Regions from separate parts of the Alicyclobacillus tolerans genome, predicted to be linked through region 3. Evidence: riboswitches for the same ligand, from Rfam matches in the RefSeq annotation. Region 3 holds a riboswitch; each other region holds the start of a gene.

Region 1 (3,283 bases), 1.2 Mb from region 3:
AGTTGGTGGAGTGGTTGCGCAAATTTGGCAATATAGTGGAGGTTCATTAGATCTGGATGCAGCTATTTCGTTACCATCTTAAATTTTTGTACAGCAAGAGGATCATATGATCCTCTTGCTGTACAAAAAAGCTATTGAAAAACAGGATAACTTTTTGATAAACCAGCTATCTCCAAACTATATCCACCCATTCTGATTCCTGACATTTCTTTTACCATATTAGAAGATACAGTTTGGTTTGGCAGTAAGGTTCCATTGTATAAATTTAATGCATATACGGGATTGCCTTGTGCTGGGCTAGGAACATAAAAAACAACATAGTCTCCTGTAAAGTTAGTAATCCAAATGCGATTTGGAAAAACAAACGCTTCACTTTTTTTCCCGTAATCAAGACCAACTATATATTTAGAACCGCCTGTTTGTTTGGCAATTTCTAAGGCAAAAACTTGCTCTTTTAAAGTTCCATTCCAAAAATCAACCATTTTAAAACTGTTTGAATTAAATTTCGAATTATTTTTTGTCACAATATAGCTTCCAAATATAGATAGATTCTGATTAGGTACAGAACGATGAATGTTTTTACTATTAAATGGCATGGGGCCATGAGTGTTAGCATAGTTTGCTAGCTCTGTTGCTGATAAAGTATTCATATTGTTGTTATCAGAATATTTACTATTCATTACATTAGAAGGCAAAGATGTCGATTTCTTTAAATGAGCCTTAGTTTTTAATGAAGTTGTATTTCCAGATTGAGTAGCTATCTTATTCTGACCAGATGAATTTGAAGTCGTCGATTGGAAATGAGATTGGATTTGACTTCCACACCCGGTCACCGTCAAACACGTCAATGCAAGCATAGACGCCGTCAGTCCCCAGATTCGTTTTTGCACAAAAACCACCCCTAGTTTCGATTGTTCACCTGTATAGACGTACCCGCTACACATTTTGTGACAGGAGCATTTTTCCATCCACACGGTATATCTTCGTGACCGCAGAGCGTGTTCTGTCGGTTACAGGCTTGTTCCAACGTCCTATTTTGGTTACAATATCCAAAAACGGAAGTGAACCTACATGCGTATACAGGATACACGCTTTGTGGTGCTGGATACAGAGACGACAGGTCTAGACCCAACCATCCATCGGATTGTGGACATTTCACTGGTCGAGGTGAGCAAAAACGGCATTCGCCCACTCTATCAGACGCTTGTCAATCCCCAACAAACGATACCGCCGGAAGCTTCGGAAGTGCATCACATCACCAATCGACAAGTCAAAGACAAACCCACATGGGAAGAAGTGTGGCCAACCATTCTGACGCATATCCAGGACGCTGTACGGGTGGTCCATAATGCCAAGTTTGATCGGTCTTTCTTGCCGGAAACCCATCGTCCGTGGATCTGTTCCTACCGTTTAGCTCGTCATTTGTGGCCAGAAGCACAGAAACACACCAATCCATACCTGCGTTATTGGCTTGGTCTTGAACTCGACGCGGATATGGCACATAGCGCAGCGGATTGGTAAGAAGATGTTCTTGTGTACTCGCTCGATCGTACGTTCGCACTCGAAATGAATTTGAGGTATATGACCTTCCTTTTGTGACAAAAGGTTGAAAATTGTCGGAATTTGTAGGAAGATAAGGTAGGAAGAAATTTCAGAAATGCGTATCAAAGCATACCAATGGAAACATTGGGACGCAAAGCTACGGGTCTAAGGGTATGTGCCTAGGATCGCCGGGTTGCCGCATAGGGCGAGAAGAACGAGGGGGCCATCCGTAGGAAACGGGTGGCCCTCAAACGATAGAGGGGTGGGTAAGATACACATGGTACAAGATTCACACATCAAAAATGGTAAAATATCCCTCGGGGGGGGGGGGGGGTATAAACTGTCTAATCGACCAAATATACCCACTTCCGTTTTGCAAAGTATCTTATCCAGTATTCAAAGAGGACAACTAGATGTGGTGTTTCAACCTATCGTTCATCATCGCAAAGAGCACTTTTTTGCGTATGAATCGTTAAGTCGCCCTCAATGCGAGGGGAAGGGGATACCGCCGGATGTATGGTTTCAGGCTGCCTATGAATATCAACTATCTACTGAAATCGACCGGCTAGCCTTATCAATGAGCTTGAAGAAACGTTTGGAGTTGCCAGCAAAATGGCAATCTAAACCGATTTTTGTCAATGTTAGTCCCCATAGTCTGACGGAGCGTGCCTATTTGGAGGAATTAGAACATCTGTTGCAAGAGAGTCATTGCCCGCCCAGCCAACTTATCTTTGAAATGATTGAATACATAGCTTATGATCCGAAAACCCTATTTGAGATGTTACGACCCTTACGTTCTCTAGGCGTTCGAATTGCTTTAGATGATATGGGTGTCGGACATGCCAATTTGTCTACCTTGGTGATATTGGAACCCGATTTCATCAAAATAGATCGTTCACTCATTCAAAACATTCATCTTTCAGATAGAAAACAGCGGTTACTATCTCATCTATTGTGTTACATGGATTCCGGAGAAAAAGTGATTGCCGAGGGCGTAGAAAAGATAGAGGAGGTACAAATCACTCAACAACTGGGCATCGATTTAAGTCAAGGATACTACTGGGCACGACCTATGGCTGTGGAAGATTGGGCGATGATGACTCCCTCAACCTTTCTGAATACTTCCTATTCGATTGGAGGGCAGGTCAACTGAACCGAATCCAGGTAAATTAGATGGATTCGTTTTCAAATTCGTGTGTTTGTCCGGTTCCATGAAGACTCGTTTAGCATGTTTTAATGCTAAAGGAGGGTTGAAAAATGCTCGATGGACTGACACGCTGGGCTATTGTATTTTTGATTATCTTTGTATTGTTCTTTTTGCTGGTACCTACAGCCGTGACGACCTGTAAGACTGTACCTGTTGCCTGAGGCTACACAAGTCATTCGCCACAGTCTGGGCTTTCTTGACTGTGGCTCATTCAAGTTAGTATTTCATATATTGCTGTAATTGCTGCGTACAATGACGACAGACTTGCTGCTCGTGAAACCATAGAAGATCTTCTGTATTCTTACAAAAAACACATCCCGGTACATATTTCTGAAGAATCAAATTCTCCTCATCTAACAAAAATTCAAGTTCATCTCCGCACTCTATGCCTAAACTCATTCGTAACTCTTGGGGAATGACGATTCTTCCTAATTCATCGACCCTCTTGGTCATTCCTGTATCCAGTATGTCTTCCTGCACACAGGTTCCCCCTCTCATGGGAGTGGCCCACGCACGGTGAAGCGTGAGCCCTAC
Region 2 (3,283 bases), 2.1 Mb from region 3:
GATTGGCACAACAGGATAAATACTTTTTGACTATCGACAACGTTGCCAAACAGCTTGGTATCACACCAAGAACGCTTCGTTACTATGAGGAAGTTGGACTCATTTCTGCAGCAGCACGCACAAATGGAGGTCATCGACTTTACGATGAAAAAACGATAGACATGCTGCAGCAAATATTGCGTTTAAAAGAGCATCTCGGCATTTCACTGCAAGAGATTCAAGAAACATTGTCTGCTGAACAATCCTTGCAAGAATTAAAGAAGAATTTTCAAGAGCAAAATGAAAATATAGAAGAACAAAAACGGATCGTCCAAAATTTTATTCAAATACTAGAAGAGTTGATTGAAAAAATGAATCGAAAAGTAGAAAATGTTCAAGCAATGAAATTGCAATATCAAGAAAGAATGGTTCGAGCTAAAAACTTGTTAAAAGAAATAGACTGTTCAAAGGAATAATTCCCCCGTCCAATTGCATAAATACCACAAATACTAGACTCATTGGACTCATGGTCCATGAGTAAATTTATATTTCTTCCCCTAAATACTAGCTCATGAAACCCATTTTTATAATTAAATTATTTATAGTAATTATTGGTATTTTTATATAAAATCAATAGATAACTAGTAAATCTCTTATTTTGATAACAAAAGGAACTTATTCTAGGTACTTCGCCATTGGAGTTCTTTCACTTTCTGCTATTTCAGGAATACAGTTCTTTACGCCTGCCAAAATACAAGCTTTTAACGATTCTCTTGTTAATAAAACGATTACGTTCTCAAGTGATTGGCGGAAAAGCTTACAATCCTATTCAACATCAAAACTTGGAACCACATGCATGAAACAAAGTTTGGGATGGTATGCACTGGAAAACCTTTCATTCCACTTGGGATTATAAATATACTCAATCTACAAGTATTGCGCCCACTTATTAGCATTACGGATCAATTTTTTAATCTGCCTGCACAATCTTTCAATGAGACGCATATTCCGGACCAAGTTCAACCGTTTGAAGGGAGCTATTGTTAAAGAGATGAGCGCTGTCCGTCCATATATGAGCGGTGCAGCGCCTATTTTTTAATTCCTTGATTGATTTTCTGTTAGTTCTCATTCGTTCATCTCTCTCATGAATATTCCGTTCGTATCCCTTACCTCTACCCGCAAAGCATATTGGCTTTCTATATTTTCATATTTCAACTGTGTTAGCCTGTTTGTAACGCTCATCTCTGTTTAAACGTTTCTTTTCCTTTCTCGATCCCGTCGCTTTGCATTTCCCCGTTCACCGTTATGACGACAGGACATATGCTTACGGTGCTCGAAAGTATTGTAAACGGAAATAATGTTCCAAATGTTTCAATTCAATCTCTTTCGTTTCAAAATATAGATATGAGTCCAATCGGAACATTTTTAGATTGTCGAAGCACAATCTGTTTCGTATAATGAACGTATCCTAGTTCCTTGAGGGCAAACCTGTTGAAAGACAGGGACGCAAAACTGCGGGTCCTGGATGGAAAAATATAAAATTAAGCCAGGATGGCTGAGTTGCAAGGGTTCGGTAGGAAATCTTACCGAAATGGGGTAAAGGGAATTGCACAACATTCAGCCTAAAACAATGACAGACAAAGAGAACAAAAGGGATACTGAAAGCTTACAGGATTGGGAAGGTTTAATGGCAATGGCTCGAGACTTTGGTTTAACGAAAGAAGAAGTCAGACGCTTCCTCTCTTCCCGCACTATCCAAACGTTGTCTTGAAGGAATAATGTCAATAGTATGAAATGATTCACTTTTATTTAAAATTTACACATGGAGTGGGCGGGGAGACATCTGTGATTGGCAAACGCATACAAGCCTTACGAAAATCTCGTGGTTGGTCGCTCAATGAGTTGTCTGAGCGTTCTGGGGTAGCCAAGTCATACCTAAGTATGATTGAACGAGACAAACAACAAAACCCGTCCATTCAAGTTTTGGAAAAACTTTCTCATGTCTTTCAAATTCCCTTGGTGGAGTTATTACCTGTGGATGTGGTATCCACGGTGGATTCAGAAAATCCATACGGGCTTGATGAAGAATGGCTAGAAATTGCTAGAGAAGCAAAACTTTCCGGGATTGATATTGAAGAATTTAAACAATTTGTTGAATATCAAAGATGGAAAAAAATCCAGGATAAAAAGGATTCTTAATTTTTTATATAATCCGTATCAGTGGCATAAATCAAATGTTTAATCCTCATTTCTTGCGCAATGAGGATTTTTATTTGGAAATTCTCTATTTAGAAATGATTTTCAATATCCCTATCTCTCTTTTCGCAATCGACTCCCCAAGAAAAGCATTCCTATGCCAAGCAGAATAAAACTCAAAGCTTCGGCTAAAGTTTCCAATACAGGTACCCCAGTCACGGGAGATGTTGCTCCAATGACAGAAGATTGACCAGGAGATGAAATGGGAATGACATGAACTGTTTGTCCTTCTGAATGCCCGCCTGACGGGTGACTAGAAATGCCAGAAACTCCCCCTTGACTTCCGTTTCCAGAACCTGGTTCTCTAATCGGCGGTGCATTCCCTCCTGATGGATTGGGCTGCGTTACAGTAACAGGAGGATTTCCTCCATTGGGTAAATTGGGCTGAGGTGGTCTATTGGGCGTTGTCGGACCTGACGGATTAGAAGGTGTGCCCACGGGAATCGCTTGAACTTGCACTTGCATATAGCCTAAAGCCCCCTGATAATCATTATGAGCGCTTAAAGGCCATTGAAGCGTGTACTGAATGAGCAAGGATTGACCTTCCAATAAAGTAAAAGGTTTGGATTGTACTGTTTGAGAAAAAGGACCCTGTGTTTGAATGGTAGCTTCTTCATCCCCAACGACATAAGCCGTATCACTCATATGCGGTGGAAAATTATCATATTCAAACGCTTTTTGATATCCTGTTCCTGAATAGTCTTTGGAGATATAGGTGCTGGACAAAGTTGTGCCTGTATGACCATTATTTGAAAACAAAGGTCCCCATAGTTTTGTTGTAAAGACCACTTGCTCAGTAACATTTGTTTCGTTCATGATTTCTACAGAACCTGTGCGTGTATCCCCGGGCACTAAGTGATGAACATTAGAAAAAATATGACTTCCATCAGCATATTGTGTAAAAGCTAAACCACCAGAAAATGAAGACGTAAGAGACGGATCGGCCAAAGCAGTCATGCGAAATAATCCATCCGACAGCAATAAAATGCCCACTAACGTACTTCCTGCCACGGCTATGAATCGTTTAGGAAGACGCAATCGACTCATC
Region 3 (3,283 bases):
AAGGTTAATCAAAAAGATTATGCAGAAGATGTTTCTATTTAGCCGTGCCCAGCAAATGAGCCATTCGGTTCATGAGCGGGTGCGGTTTGATTTTGAAGAAGATAAACGACGTAAAAGGTTTAATAATGCAGAAATACTCACCCACATTGAACCCCAAACAAAAGAAGAGGCAAGAGCGGTACTAAAATGGAAATAAAGATTTGCTGGATTCCCATCCACCGTTATATTAGAGAGAAAGGGAGCATTAAGCGGAGTATGGAGACCCATGCCTGTTAAACTGGATTGGTGGAAGAGGTTAAGTATGTGCTCCCGCAACCAGCCAAACAGGCGGGCGAAACCGGCTGCAACAAGGTACCATGGATAAAGAAAAGCAATCAAGACAGCAACAATGGGCGCAAAAGAGATGACACCGAGATCGAGCAAAAGTATACAGGCCCACCAATACCAGCGGATTCGCAAATAGCGTTCTAGTTTTTCTTTGATGAGTGTAGCGCCCCAGATAGCCAGATAAGGGAGCGGTACAACACAAAGTAAGCGCCAACGAATCGTTTGACGTTTACGCGACAGTGTTTGTGGATTGTAAAAGTTTGTCTCCGTGTCTGGTGGCTGGATATCCAATCGTGGTTTTTCCACTGTAGATGCATTTTCCGCACCGGACATCCGCTCTTTGCGCTTCCATCCAGAATAGACGACGGGGCGCTCAGAGTTGGCTTCCGGTAATTCTTCCACGGTGTTTGAATGTGCATCTGAACGTCGTAACGCTGTACAATAGGCGAGTCCAGCTAAGAATTCACTTTTCGTCATACGTCTTTGAAACAGTTCATGATCTGAGAGATCAAATCCATCCATATCCAAAATCCACAGACCGTAGGTTTGTTCCCATTCCCGTAAAGTTTTTCTTTCTTCTGTAGGGCGACTGTATCTGCGCACGTCTTTCACCTCTGCAGCATGCTCTGCTAGCAGAATACCTATCCTATCGATTTGCTGCAACTGGTAAAAAAAGAGCGATCCAATTGGATCGCTGTAAGGGGGTTAGGGCTGTTCCATGGGAATGATTATAAGTTAGAAATATTGAAAGAGCATTGAAAAAATCAACACTCGGCCAACAGGACAAATTCTCATTTCTGTTCTCTTTAAAATAAAATAGACAAAAAACTTCGACACCTATTTACAATTTTCGTATGTTTGATAAAATAATAGACATCAAGTCGCATATTCCACCAACGATGCTCAGGGCAAACCAGTAGAAATGCTGGGACGCAAAGCTTCGGGTCTACGGGTTAATACCTATGATAGCCGGGCTGCCATGGTTGCTGATGTTAAAGAGCAATCTTCCCTGGGGAGATTGCTCTTTTTTCTCCAAACCCAAGGCTGGTTGTCCTTTGCTTCGGCACCGCTGCTCACCCTCCGAATGTCTGCATCCCCCCAGTCAATGCTGTGCAGACATTCGGCACCACGCGGTGTGGTGGCTTTGGAGGAAAAATAGACATGGCAAAGCATGGATGGGCTGTAGGGGTAGCAACGATTTCAACACTTTCCATAGGGGCGTTCTGTGCGCCACAAGTTTTCGCAGATGGTCTTTCCACATCTCATTTTCCCAATCAAGCACAATCCGATAGTATGTATTGGTCAAGAGCTAGCAATGACTTTTATATACAAGCCAGCAGTGTACCTTATACAGAGAGTGGGACGCAAACACTGCTTAATATTCAACCTGGAGAGCCGTTATACTTAATGGCCTATACAGGTGACAAAAATCTGACTTCAGTTCGTTGGTTGGTCAATAGTCCGGATGCTGCCATTGTGCCGGATTCACCAGATGAAATCTGGAAGTATGGCTCCAACACAGTCCAAATGGCTGTTTTCACAGCCAGTGAGCCTGGTATTTATACAGTGCAAGCTAGCTCCGAGGGTCAATACAGTGTGCCTTTGGTACTGATAGTAGGGTTACAACAGTTAGCAGGTCAAATTTCTCCTCAATCAGCTAAATGGACAGGTGTACAGCCCTTCTCTGCAACTGATGCCGGACCAGCGTTAGCTACTGGCGAGACGGGTAATATTCAATATGTAGAGTACAACCCCATAGCCAATACAGACTGGATTCCTGTACAGGGAACGGTCATGGGGGATGAATCTCATGTTGTCGTTCAGCTATCCAGTAACAGTGGACAAGGTATATGGAATTATCTTCTCCCTGTGCAAAATCACGAATTCTCGGCAGATATTCGTTCTCCCTTTACTGGAAGTATAAGTATTTCCTATATTTCACAATTTTATCACCAGCTAAATACTTCTGGAGATTACACATGGCAAGGGGGATATACACTTTCTATCAATGGACCGCAAACAAGTGAGTCCAGAAAGGCGTTACTGTATTCAGCGTTTATGGATGGAAATGTAAATCCGAATGCCAGTATGATAGCGAGCCAAATTTTCGCCAATTCTCCATCTCAAGAAACGGCTGCGGCAGCTATTGCAAATTACGCCAGTGAGAGCATGTCGTATGATTGGTCCATGGTAGATGGGGGCAAGTATTTGTTTGAAGATGTTGCATCAGCGTTCTCTTTGCGTAGTGGTGTTTGCGAAGAGATTGCCGAATTAGCAGCAACGATGATGAAATCAGTAGGCATTCCCGCAGAAACTGTGATTGGTAAAGCCCCAGTCAATAGTGCGGAAGATAATCATGAGTGGCTTCAAGCGGACGTGGGAGGCCGTTGGGTAGTCATGGATCCGACTTGGGATAGTCCCAATCAAGGCCCCAATACTTTATTGTCCAACGAATATATGACAGAAACCGTTTCTCTTGAGACTAGCCATCTGCCTGATAATCGCCTGGTGGGCAGTATTCAGTAATCGCAGCTTAATGATGTGTTCCTGCATGGGGTTTATGAAAATAAACCTTCATAAGGTGATTCAAAAAGCTAAGACGCAGGTATTGCGCCTTAGCTTTTTTGTTTGGACCATTGATTGAATTCTTCCCACCATTCGGGATGAGCTTCAATAAACTCCATCAGGTTGCTGATTTTTTTCATGGCGTTGCGTGAAAAATAATGTTCAATACCTTCCACCGTTCGGTCAATCTCCTCTGTGTCCGTGAGACCAAGCGATTGAAGAAAAGACTCCAACATCTGATGTCGTTTGGATAGATGCAAACCAAGGGAATAGCCTTCTTGTGTCAGGTTAAGACCTCGGTAACGCTCGTAAATCAACAGTCCATCTTCATCTAATTTTTGAATCATTTTGGAAACCGAAGCATTATTGATACCGAGTCGGTCAGCAATAT

The links. Region 3 has a riboswitch for cyclic di-GMP ahead of ACOJUR_RS14995 (transglutaminase domain-containing protein). Riboswitches for the same ligand answer to the same signal wherever they lie in the genome.
Region 1: it holds a riboswitch for cyclic di-GMP, as region 3 does, so the genes downstream of both, ACOJUR_RS08790 (EAL domain-containing protein) here and ACOJUR_RS14995 (transglutaminase domain-containing protein) in region 3, are expected to answer to the same signal.
Region 2: it holds a riboswitch for cyclic di-GMP, as region 3 does, so the genes downstream of both, sinI (DNA-binding anti-repressor SinI) here and ACOJUR_RS14995 (transglutaminase domain-containing protein) in region 3, are expected to answer to the same signal.

The regions. Positions count from the first base shown of each region.
Region 1 is NZ_JBMGNK010000002.1:1,756,644-1,759,926, forward strand. It holds gene ACOJUR_RS08775 (hypothetical protein) at 1-50, shown strand, start outside; gene ACOJUR_RS08780 (hypothetical protein) at 132-890, opposite strand; gene ACOJUR_RS08785 (3'-5' exonuclease) at 1,072-1,521, shown strand; cyclic di-GMP riboswitch class I at 1,659-1,743, shown strand; gene ACOJUR_RS08790 (EAL domain-containing protein) at 1,916-2,695, shown strand; gene ACOJUR_RS08795 (AbrB/MazE/SpoVT family DNA-binding domain-containing protein) at 2,966-3,229, opposite strand.
Region 2 is NZ_JBMGNK010000002.1:817,566-820,848, reverse strand. It holds gene ACOJUR_RS04155 (helix-turn-helix domain-containing protein) at 3-455, shown strand; cyclic di-GMP riboswitch class I at 1,451-1,547, shown strand; gene sinI (DNA-binding anti-repressor SinI) at 1,610-1,750, shown strand; gene ACOJUR_RS04145 (helix-turn-helix domain-containing protein) at 1,774-2,178, shown strand; gene ACOJUR_RS04140 (hypothetical protein) at 2,290-3,282, opposite strand.
Region 3 is NZ_JBMGNK010000002.1:2,948,385-2,951,667, reverse strand. It holds gene ACOJUR_RS15005 (carbohydrate ABC transporter permease) at 1-8, shown strand, start outside; gene ACOJUR_RS15000 (hypothetical protein) at 70-990, opposite strand; cyclic di-GMP riboswitch class I at 1,225-1,309, shown strand; gene ACOJUR_RS14995 (transglutaminase domain-containing protein) at 1,489-2,853, shown strand; gene mntR (transcriptional regulator MntR) at 2,943-3,283, opposite strand, start outside.